2 regions of the Lentibacillus daqui genome follow, and region 2 is predicted to be linked to the other one. Evidence: riboswitches for the same ligand, from Rfam matches in the RefSeq annotation. Region 2 holds a riboswitch; the other holds the start of a gene.
What was found. A riboswitch is a leader RNA that binds a small molecule or an ion and turns the genes downstream of it on or off. The one in region 2 is predicted to bind thiamine pyrophosphate.
Positions count from the first base shown of each region.

Region 1: linked by a shared signal. The riboswitch ahead of tenI (thiazole tautomerase TenI) and the one ahead of thiW (energy coupling factor transporter S component ThiW) in region 2 are both predicted to bind thiamine pyrophosphate.

Region 1 is NZ_CP114176.1:913,642-917,391, forward strand. Features, by position in the region: gene O2S85_RS04790 (L-lactate permease) at 1-867, shown strand, start outside; TPP riboswitch at 988-1,096, shown strand; gene tenI (thiazole tautomerase TenI) at 1,270-1,929, shown strand; gene thiS (sulfur carrier protein ThiS) at 1,926-2,129, shown strand; gene O2S85_RS04805 (thiazole synthase) at 2,131-2,898, shown strand; gene O2S85_RS04810 (thiazole biosynthesis adenylyltransferase ThiF) at 2,959-3,750, shown strand, end outside.
Region 2 is NZ_CP114176.1:344,658-348,407, reverse strand. Features, by position in the region: gene O2S85_RS01855 (DHA2 family efflux MFS transporter permease subunit) at 1-1,221, opposite strand, end outside; gene O2S85_RS01850 (MarR family winged helix-turn-helix transcriptional regulator) at 1,250-1,687, opposite strand; TPP riboswitch at 2,011-2,123, shown strand; gene thiW (energy coupling factor transporter S component ThiW) at 2,212-2,700, shown strand; gene thiD (bifunctional hydroxymethylpyrimidine kinase/phosphomethylpyrimidine kinase) at 2,745-3,551, shown strand; gene thiM (hydroxyethylthiazole kinase) at 3,548-3,750, shown strand, end outside.

The DNA of each region.
Region 1 (3,750 bases), 570 kb from region 2:
CTGGAAATCAAACAAAGCGATATTTATGCAGGAAAGATTAGCATGCTACGTGCATGGTCCCCATACGTATTGATTGCATTGATGCTGCTGCTTTCCCGAATGACTGTCGTGGGAGATTGGCTAAAAGCAGCAACTATTGAGGTTCCAAATATTTTTGGGACAGACATCACGTCCAGCTGGGAAATCCTCTTTTCTCCAGGTTTTATTTTTATTGTTGCATCTGTTTATGTGTACTACGCTCATGGCATGAAAATAAAAGAATATGCACAGGCTTGGAAGGATTCCGGGAAAACAATGCTTGCCGCAGGTTCCGCGCTTGTTTTTACCGTTCCAATGGTACAAGTATTCCTTAATTCGGATGGTGGAGCGGCTGGTTACGCTGAAATGCCAATCGTCCTTGCAGACGGTGTCGCAAATCTGGCGCAAACGGCATATCCATTTTTTGCAACATTTATCGGTGGGCTAGGTGCATTTGTCGCTGGAAGTAACACGATCAGTAATATGATGTTTTCCTTGTTCCAATACGGCGTTGGTGAACGAATCGGCGGAGATCCAACCTGGATGGTCGCACTGCAGGCAGTAGGTGGAGCGGCCGGTAACATGGTCTGTGTGCATAATGTTGTCGCAGCCGCAGCCGTTGTTGGTTTAGTCGGAAAAGAAGGGCATGTCATTCGCAAGACCCTACTGCCATTTGTCTATTACTCCCTATTAATTGGTTCGATCGGCTATTCGATCATGTGGACATCCGAAAAAGGCATATTTAACATCGGATCGATCATTGCTGTCATTATTTGGGCAATTGCTATCTACTTCATTGCCACGAATAAAAAACGACTAAATGCGCTAGAACAAAACATTGCTTCGTAGCGTAAAATAGGAATGAAATATGAAAAAAGTTTGTTCATCCATTCATACTTACAAAATATATAAAATTCATTGACAAATCCTCCACACATGGTATGATACAAGCAAAGGTAAAATTTAATAAAAAACCGCTAGGGGTGCCTTCCAAAAAGGCTGAGATTAAAGTGTGACTTTAAGACCCTTGGAACCTGAACTGATTAATATCAGCGTAGGGAAGTGATGTGGAACAATAGATGTTCAAGGAATGTAACATAGGCTGGTAAAATTTCTTCATTTCTTGTATTTGTCCATAGTTGTTCAAAATAATGAACAATCTCAGGTGTTCTCAAATAATTATCCAACCACTTTCTCGATGCGCTGTCATCTTGAAAGTGGTTTTTTGTTTTGCTGAAAGGATAGGTGTTCATGGAATACAACAAAACATGGAAAAGGAAAAAGGATATAAACGCCACTAAGGAATTACATGTCGTCTCAACGGGTCAACAAACCGCTGAAACACTTGTACAAATAGTGGCAATGATTCATAAAGGTGTTAACAAGATTCATTTACGGGAGAAAAGTTGGACAGCTGCCGAACTAGTCCGGGTAATTGAAGCTTTAACGGATCGCGGTGTGCCGCTCGAAAAAATTATTGTTAATGACCGTGTTGACATTGCGCATATCTTAGGAGCAAATGGTGTTCAGCTTGCCCATCATAGTATCGATGCTTCATTGGTCATGCAGGCTTTTTCATCATTAAAAATCGGTTGTTCGATACATTCGCTTGACGAAGCAATCAAGGCAGAAAAGAAAGGGGTTGATTATCTTCTATATGGACATATTCATTGCACGAGATCAAAAGAGGGAATGACACCGAGAGGACTAAATAACTTGCGAAAACTCACGCAGCAAGTAACCATTCCCGTTATTGCCATCGGAGGAATCACACCTGAAAATACACATGACACGTTGGCAGCCGGGGCGAATGGAATTGCCGTTATGTCAGGCGTTTTCCAAGCAGATGATCCAGTGCGCGCAGTCATGAATTATCGTAAAGCAATGCATACGCAGGAGGTGATCCTATGAAGTTACGAGTAAATGGTGAACGGATTACCATTCCGTCTTCGGTAGCAACCATCACTGAGTTACTCGCATATATCCAAGTGAAGAATCCTGTCACTATTGTCGAACATAATGAAAATATTTTGGAAAAACATGACTATGACAGTGCAAAATTATCGGATGGAGACAAAATAGAATTAGTTCAATTTGTAGGAGGCGGTTGACTTGCTAACAATTGGAAATAAGCAATTTAATTCAAGATTATTATTGGGTACAGGAAAATATCCGAATTTTGATATTCAAAAAGCAGCGATTGAAGCATCGGAAGCAGAAATCTTAACGTTTACCGTTCGCCGGATGAATATTTATGAGCCAAACCAGCCCAATTTCCTGGAAAAACTGGACGTAGAGAAATTTAGTCTTTTACCGAATACGGCTGGTGCAAAGTCAGCGAAAGAAGCCGTACGACATGCCAAGTTGGCAAGAGCATCGGGACTATGTGACATGATCAAAGTGGAGGTCATTGGTTGTGATAAAACATTGCTGCCAGATCCGCTGGAAACATTAAAGGCAACGGAAGAATTGCTAAAAGAAGGATTTATTGTTTTACCGTATACTTCCGATGATGTGGTACTAGCCAAAAGGTTGGAGGAGCTTGGCACACATGCGATTATGCCTGGGGCGTCACCAATTGGCTCGGGGCAGGGAATTATCAACCCGGTTAATTTGCGTTTTATCATTGAGCAAACAGAAGTTCCTGTGATTGTTGATGCCGGAATCGGCTCCCCGGCCGATGCAGCTTATGCAATGGAACTTGGTGCAGACGCTGTTTTATTAAATACGGCGGTTTCAGCGTCTAAAGATCCGGTCAAAATGGCAAAAGCGATGAAGCAAGCAGTGGAAGCTGGTCGCTTAGGATATGAAGCTGGGCGTATCCCGAAAAAACGGACCGCCACAGCAAGCAGTCCAATGGAGGGAATAAGTATTGGCTGAAAAATCAATACCTACTCAAAAACATGATCAAAATACGAACGAAAAGGGACAGGTGAAGGGATGAATGATCGTTATTCCAGACAGACGTTGTTTAAGTATATTGGTGAAGAGGGCCAACAAAAAATGGCGGGAAAACAGGTACTTATCATAGGTGCGGGTGCGCTTGGCACAGGAAATGCAGAATCGCTGGTTCGTGCGGGTGTAGGAAAAGTAACCATTGTCGACCGTGATTATGTAGAATGGAGCAATTTACAGCGGCAACAGCTTTATGTGGAATTGGATGCAAAAAACCGGATACCTAAAGCTGTTGCTGCAAAAAAACGGCTGCAGCAAATCAATTCCGAGGTAGACATTGAATCACATATTTTAGATATCACACCACCGGAAATGGAGCAACTGATCAAAGGAGTCGATTTAATTATTGATGCGACGGATAATTTTGATATTCGCATGATCATCAATGATATCTCGCAAAAATATCAAATTCCATGGATTTACGGGTCGTGCGTGGGTAGCTACGGCATAAGTTTTACAATTGTGCCAAAGGAAACACCATGCCTCCATTGTCTTATGGAAGATGTCCCGATTGGTGGTTTAACCTGTGAAACGGCAGGAATCATCAGCCCTACTGTTGGAATGGTCGTTGTACAACAAACCATTGAAGCTTTCAAAATACTTACGGAGAATTGGGATGCACTTAGAAGAAAGCTAATCTCCTTTGATCTATGGAGTAATCATCATTCATCAATTGATATATCAACGGTGAAAAAAGCAACCTGTTCGTCTTGTGGAGAAAATCCAACATATCCTTTTCTTTCCTATGAAAATCAAACAAAAACAGCAGTGCTTTGT
Region 2 (3,750 bases):
TACAGCACGAACAGTATTAACCATTGCTGTACCATGTGGATAAAGTCGCTGCGGCAACTGATTAAGCCCGGCCGTCATAATTGGCATCATAATCATGGACATACCAAACATGCGAATGGTGTATATAATAATCAGATACAGATAGCCTGTTGAGTCGGTTAGCTGGGTGAACAAATACGTTGTTACTACTGTAATGGCCAATCCAAACACTGCTAATGGCCGCGCACCTATTTTATCAAATACTTTACCAGTGATCGGTGACATAATTCCCATCACGATTGCGCCTGGCATCAGCATTAAACCGGAATTCATTGGTGAAATACCCAGGATATTCTGCAAATAAATCGGGATCAAAAGCATTGGCGCAAACATAGCGACCGTAAGTGCCACATTAATGACCGTAGTAAGCGAAAAAATTCCGCTCTTAAATACCCGGAAATCCAGCATTGGAACTTCCATAACCAATTCGCGCCAAATAAACAAGGCAAGGCCGACAAAGCCAACAATCAATCCAATGATCACCGATGCATTGGTCCAGCCGTTTGTACCTGCAGTACTGAAACCGTACAGGATACCGCCAAAACCAAGTGTTGAGAGAACAATTGCCAGGATGTCGATGTCTGGAAATGTCTGTTTGGTTACATTCTTTAAGAAAATAACCGAGAAGATAATTGTTAATACAGCAATTGGAAATATAATCCAGAACAATAACCGCCATGAATAATTTTGTACTACAAACCCTGACAGTGTTGGGCCTACAGCTGGTGCAAAAATAATGGCAATCCCAATAATCCCCATTGCACCACCACGCTTTTCAACCGGGAACAAAGCCAATACAACCGTTGTTAATAGTGGCATAATAATCCCTGCGCCAACTGCCTGAATAACGCGGCCAGTCATTAAGATAATAAAAGTTGGTGAAATGGCACAGATTAATGTACCTGCAGCAAATAAGCTAATTGCAGTTATAAATAGCTGTCTGGTTGAAAACTTCTCCATTAAAAATGCAGTAATTGGGATCAGCACACCATTAACCAGCATAAATCCGGTCGTAATCCACTGTGCAGTGCTTTCCCCTATATCCAGGTCCTCCATGATCGAAGGCAAGGCCACATTCATTAACGTTTGATTCAACAGCGATACAAACGCACCAAGAATAATAACCGCAAGAATGGGGCCTTTTTTTATATTCGTTGCATTACTTGTAGTTGTTTCAGTCATGCTTTTCTTTCATCTCCTATTCCCTAAGTTATTGATTTTCCACATCCTCAAAATTCCGTAATAATTTTGCGGCTGTGTTCTTAAACTGATTTAACTCTTCCGTTGATATCCCATTGAACAATTTTTCAATAAATGCTTTTCGGGCAGCATTCATAGCCTTGACCATTTCCTTTCCGCTATCGGTAATGGACAGGTAAACAACCCGGCGATCTTCTTCCGTCCGTTTCCTTTCCACATATCCGCCCTCAACAAGCTTATCGGTAAGACCTGTCAAGCCGCCAGTAGTGATGGAAAGAACCATTGCTAGCTCAGAAGCACGTTGTTGTCCCTCATAATATAATTTATAAAGGACAAGTGCTTCTGTTCTGGAGAAAGCCGATTTCGTATGCTTTCTCCATTCTCCGGGGATTTTCTTCGTGATTTTCCGGAAAATGCCCTCCAACTCAAGGAAATCATCCTTCTTCATGACTTCCCTCCTTATATAAATATTATCTCACTAAAAAATATCTTATCACTAAACAATTTGATAACAAGATGATATTATACGCTCATGATTTTGGAGTGTCAACAGGTTTTTAACCTTAAAATGAAGCTTATGCAGGTTTGCGCCTTTACTTGTTTTAAGGCTGCGCTTACATCTAATGTAACAACATATTTTAACTCCCTCCAACCGCCAGGCAAGATAGAGGTAGAAGTTACAATTTTTCTTCACATTATAAAACGTGATTCATAAGTGACAAACCAATCCTTCTCTGTTAAGATTATTGCAACAGGCAAATTTCATAGTATTTACACTACTAGGGGTGCCCCGCATGCGGGCTGAGAGGAAAGTTGCATTTCTTTCCGACCCTTATGGACCTGATCTGGCTAATACCAGCGGAGGGAAGTAGTTGTGACAAATCACGATAAACTTTTCTCTACGCAAGCTGGGTCCATCATAAGGATCTAGCTTTTTTTATATGCCATGGAAACATGGAAAGGAGGAATTGGATGAACCGGACACGTTTATTAACAACGATGGCTGTTTTTGTAGCCATTGGAACAATTGGATCCCAAATTCTCTGGTTTCCTGCAGGAGTTGCTAAAGCCTATCCAGTACAGCATGCGGTGAATGTGCTGGCAGCCATCATACTTGGCCCAGCCCCCGCTGTTATGATCGCCTTCATGATCGGACTGATTCGTAACTTGCTTGGTCTTGGCTCCATTTTGGCGTTTCCCGGCGGCATGATTGGCGCATTTCTGGCAGGTTATCTTTATCGACGGTTCGGGAAAAAGATTTGGGCGGCAATTGGTGAATTTATTGGAACCGGTATGATTGGCTCTTTGTTTGCTGTACCGTTTGCCAACCTCTTGATGGGAAGTTCAGTTGGTGCATTATTTTTCTTCCCGTCATTCCTGGTAAGCAGTGGAGCTGGGGCGTTGATAGGCTGGATTATTGCAGCTCGGTTGAAACAACGAAACGTACTGCCAAACATTTAAAAACTGGAACAAGGGAGCCCCTTGTCCCGAAAGGATGATGACAAATGAGACAAATACCTTGTGCACTGACTATTGCTGGTACTGATCCTAGTGGCGGTGCTGGCATTCAGGCCGATTTAAAAACATTTCAGGAATTTAAATGCTATGGGATGTCGGTGATTACTTCCGTGGTTGCCCAAAATACAACCGGGGTTCAGGATGTACAGCACATTTTAACGGACATGATTGAAGAACAGCTGGATTCCGTTATTTCAGATATCCCGTTTCAAGCGTTTAAAACGGGAATGATTGCCAATACCGCGATGATGAAAAGTATCGCCGGCAAGATAGAAAATATTCCTGTCCCTTTTGTAATGGATCCGGTCATGGTCGCGACAAGTGGTGATTCATTAATTGACGAGGAGGCGCGTGACTATTTACGCAACAATCTGCTTTCTCTGGCTACATTAGTCACACCCAATGTACCGGAAGCAGAATATCTAACAGGGCAATCGATTAGCACCATGGATGATCTAAAAGAGGCCGCTGAACAAATTGTAAATAAGTATGGAGCAGGTGCCGCGCTTGTTAAAGGCGGTCATTTAGCGGGGGATGCTGTCGACTTTTTGCACGATGGCAACAAGATACACCGTTTTTCATCTGAACGCATTGAAACAAAAGATACCCATGGAACCGGTTGTACCTATTCAGCGGCAATTACCGCGTTATTAGCTAAAGGCAATCCGCTTTTAGAGGCTGTCAACGCCGCCAAGCAATATATAACGGCTGCCATCGGTCATTCGTTTGCAATTGGTCATGGCAGTGGTCCAACAAATCATTGGGCACCACGAATCGAGGAGGTCAGCAAATGAATCAGAAGGTCATACAGGAAGTAAGGGAGAATCGTCCACTTATTCATCATTTAACAAACCAGGTTGTCATGAACTTTTCTGCCAATGGATTATTGTCGTTTGGGGGAACACCAGCGATGGCAAACGCAAAGGAAGAAGCACGGGAAATGGCTTTAAACGCGAATGGTCTCCTGATAAATGTCGGTACCATTACACCATC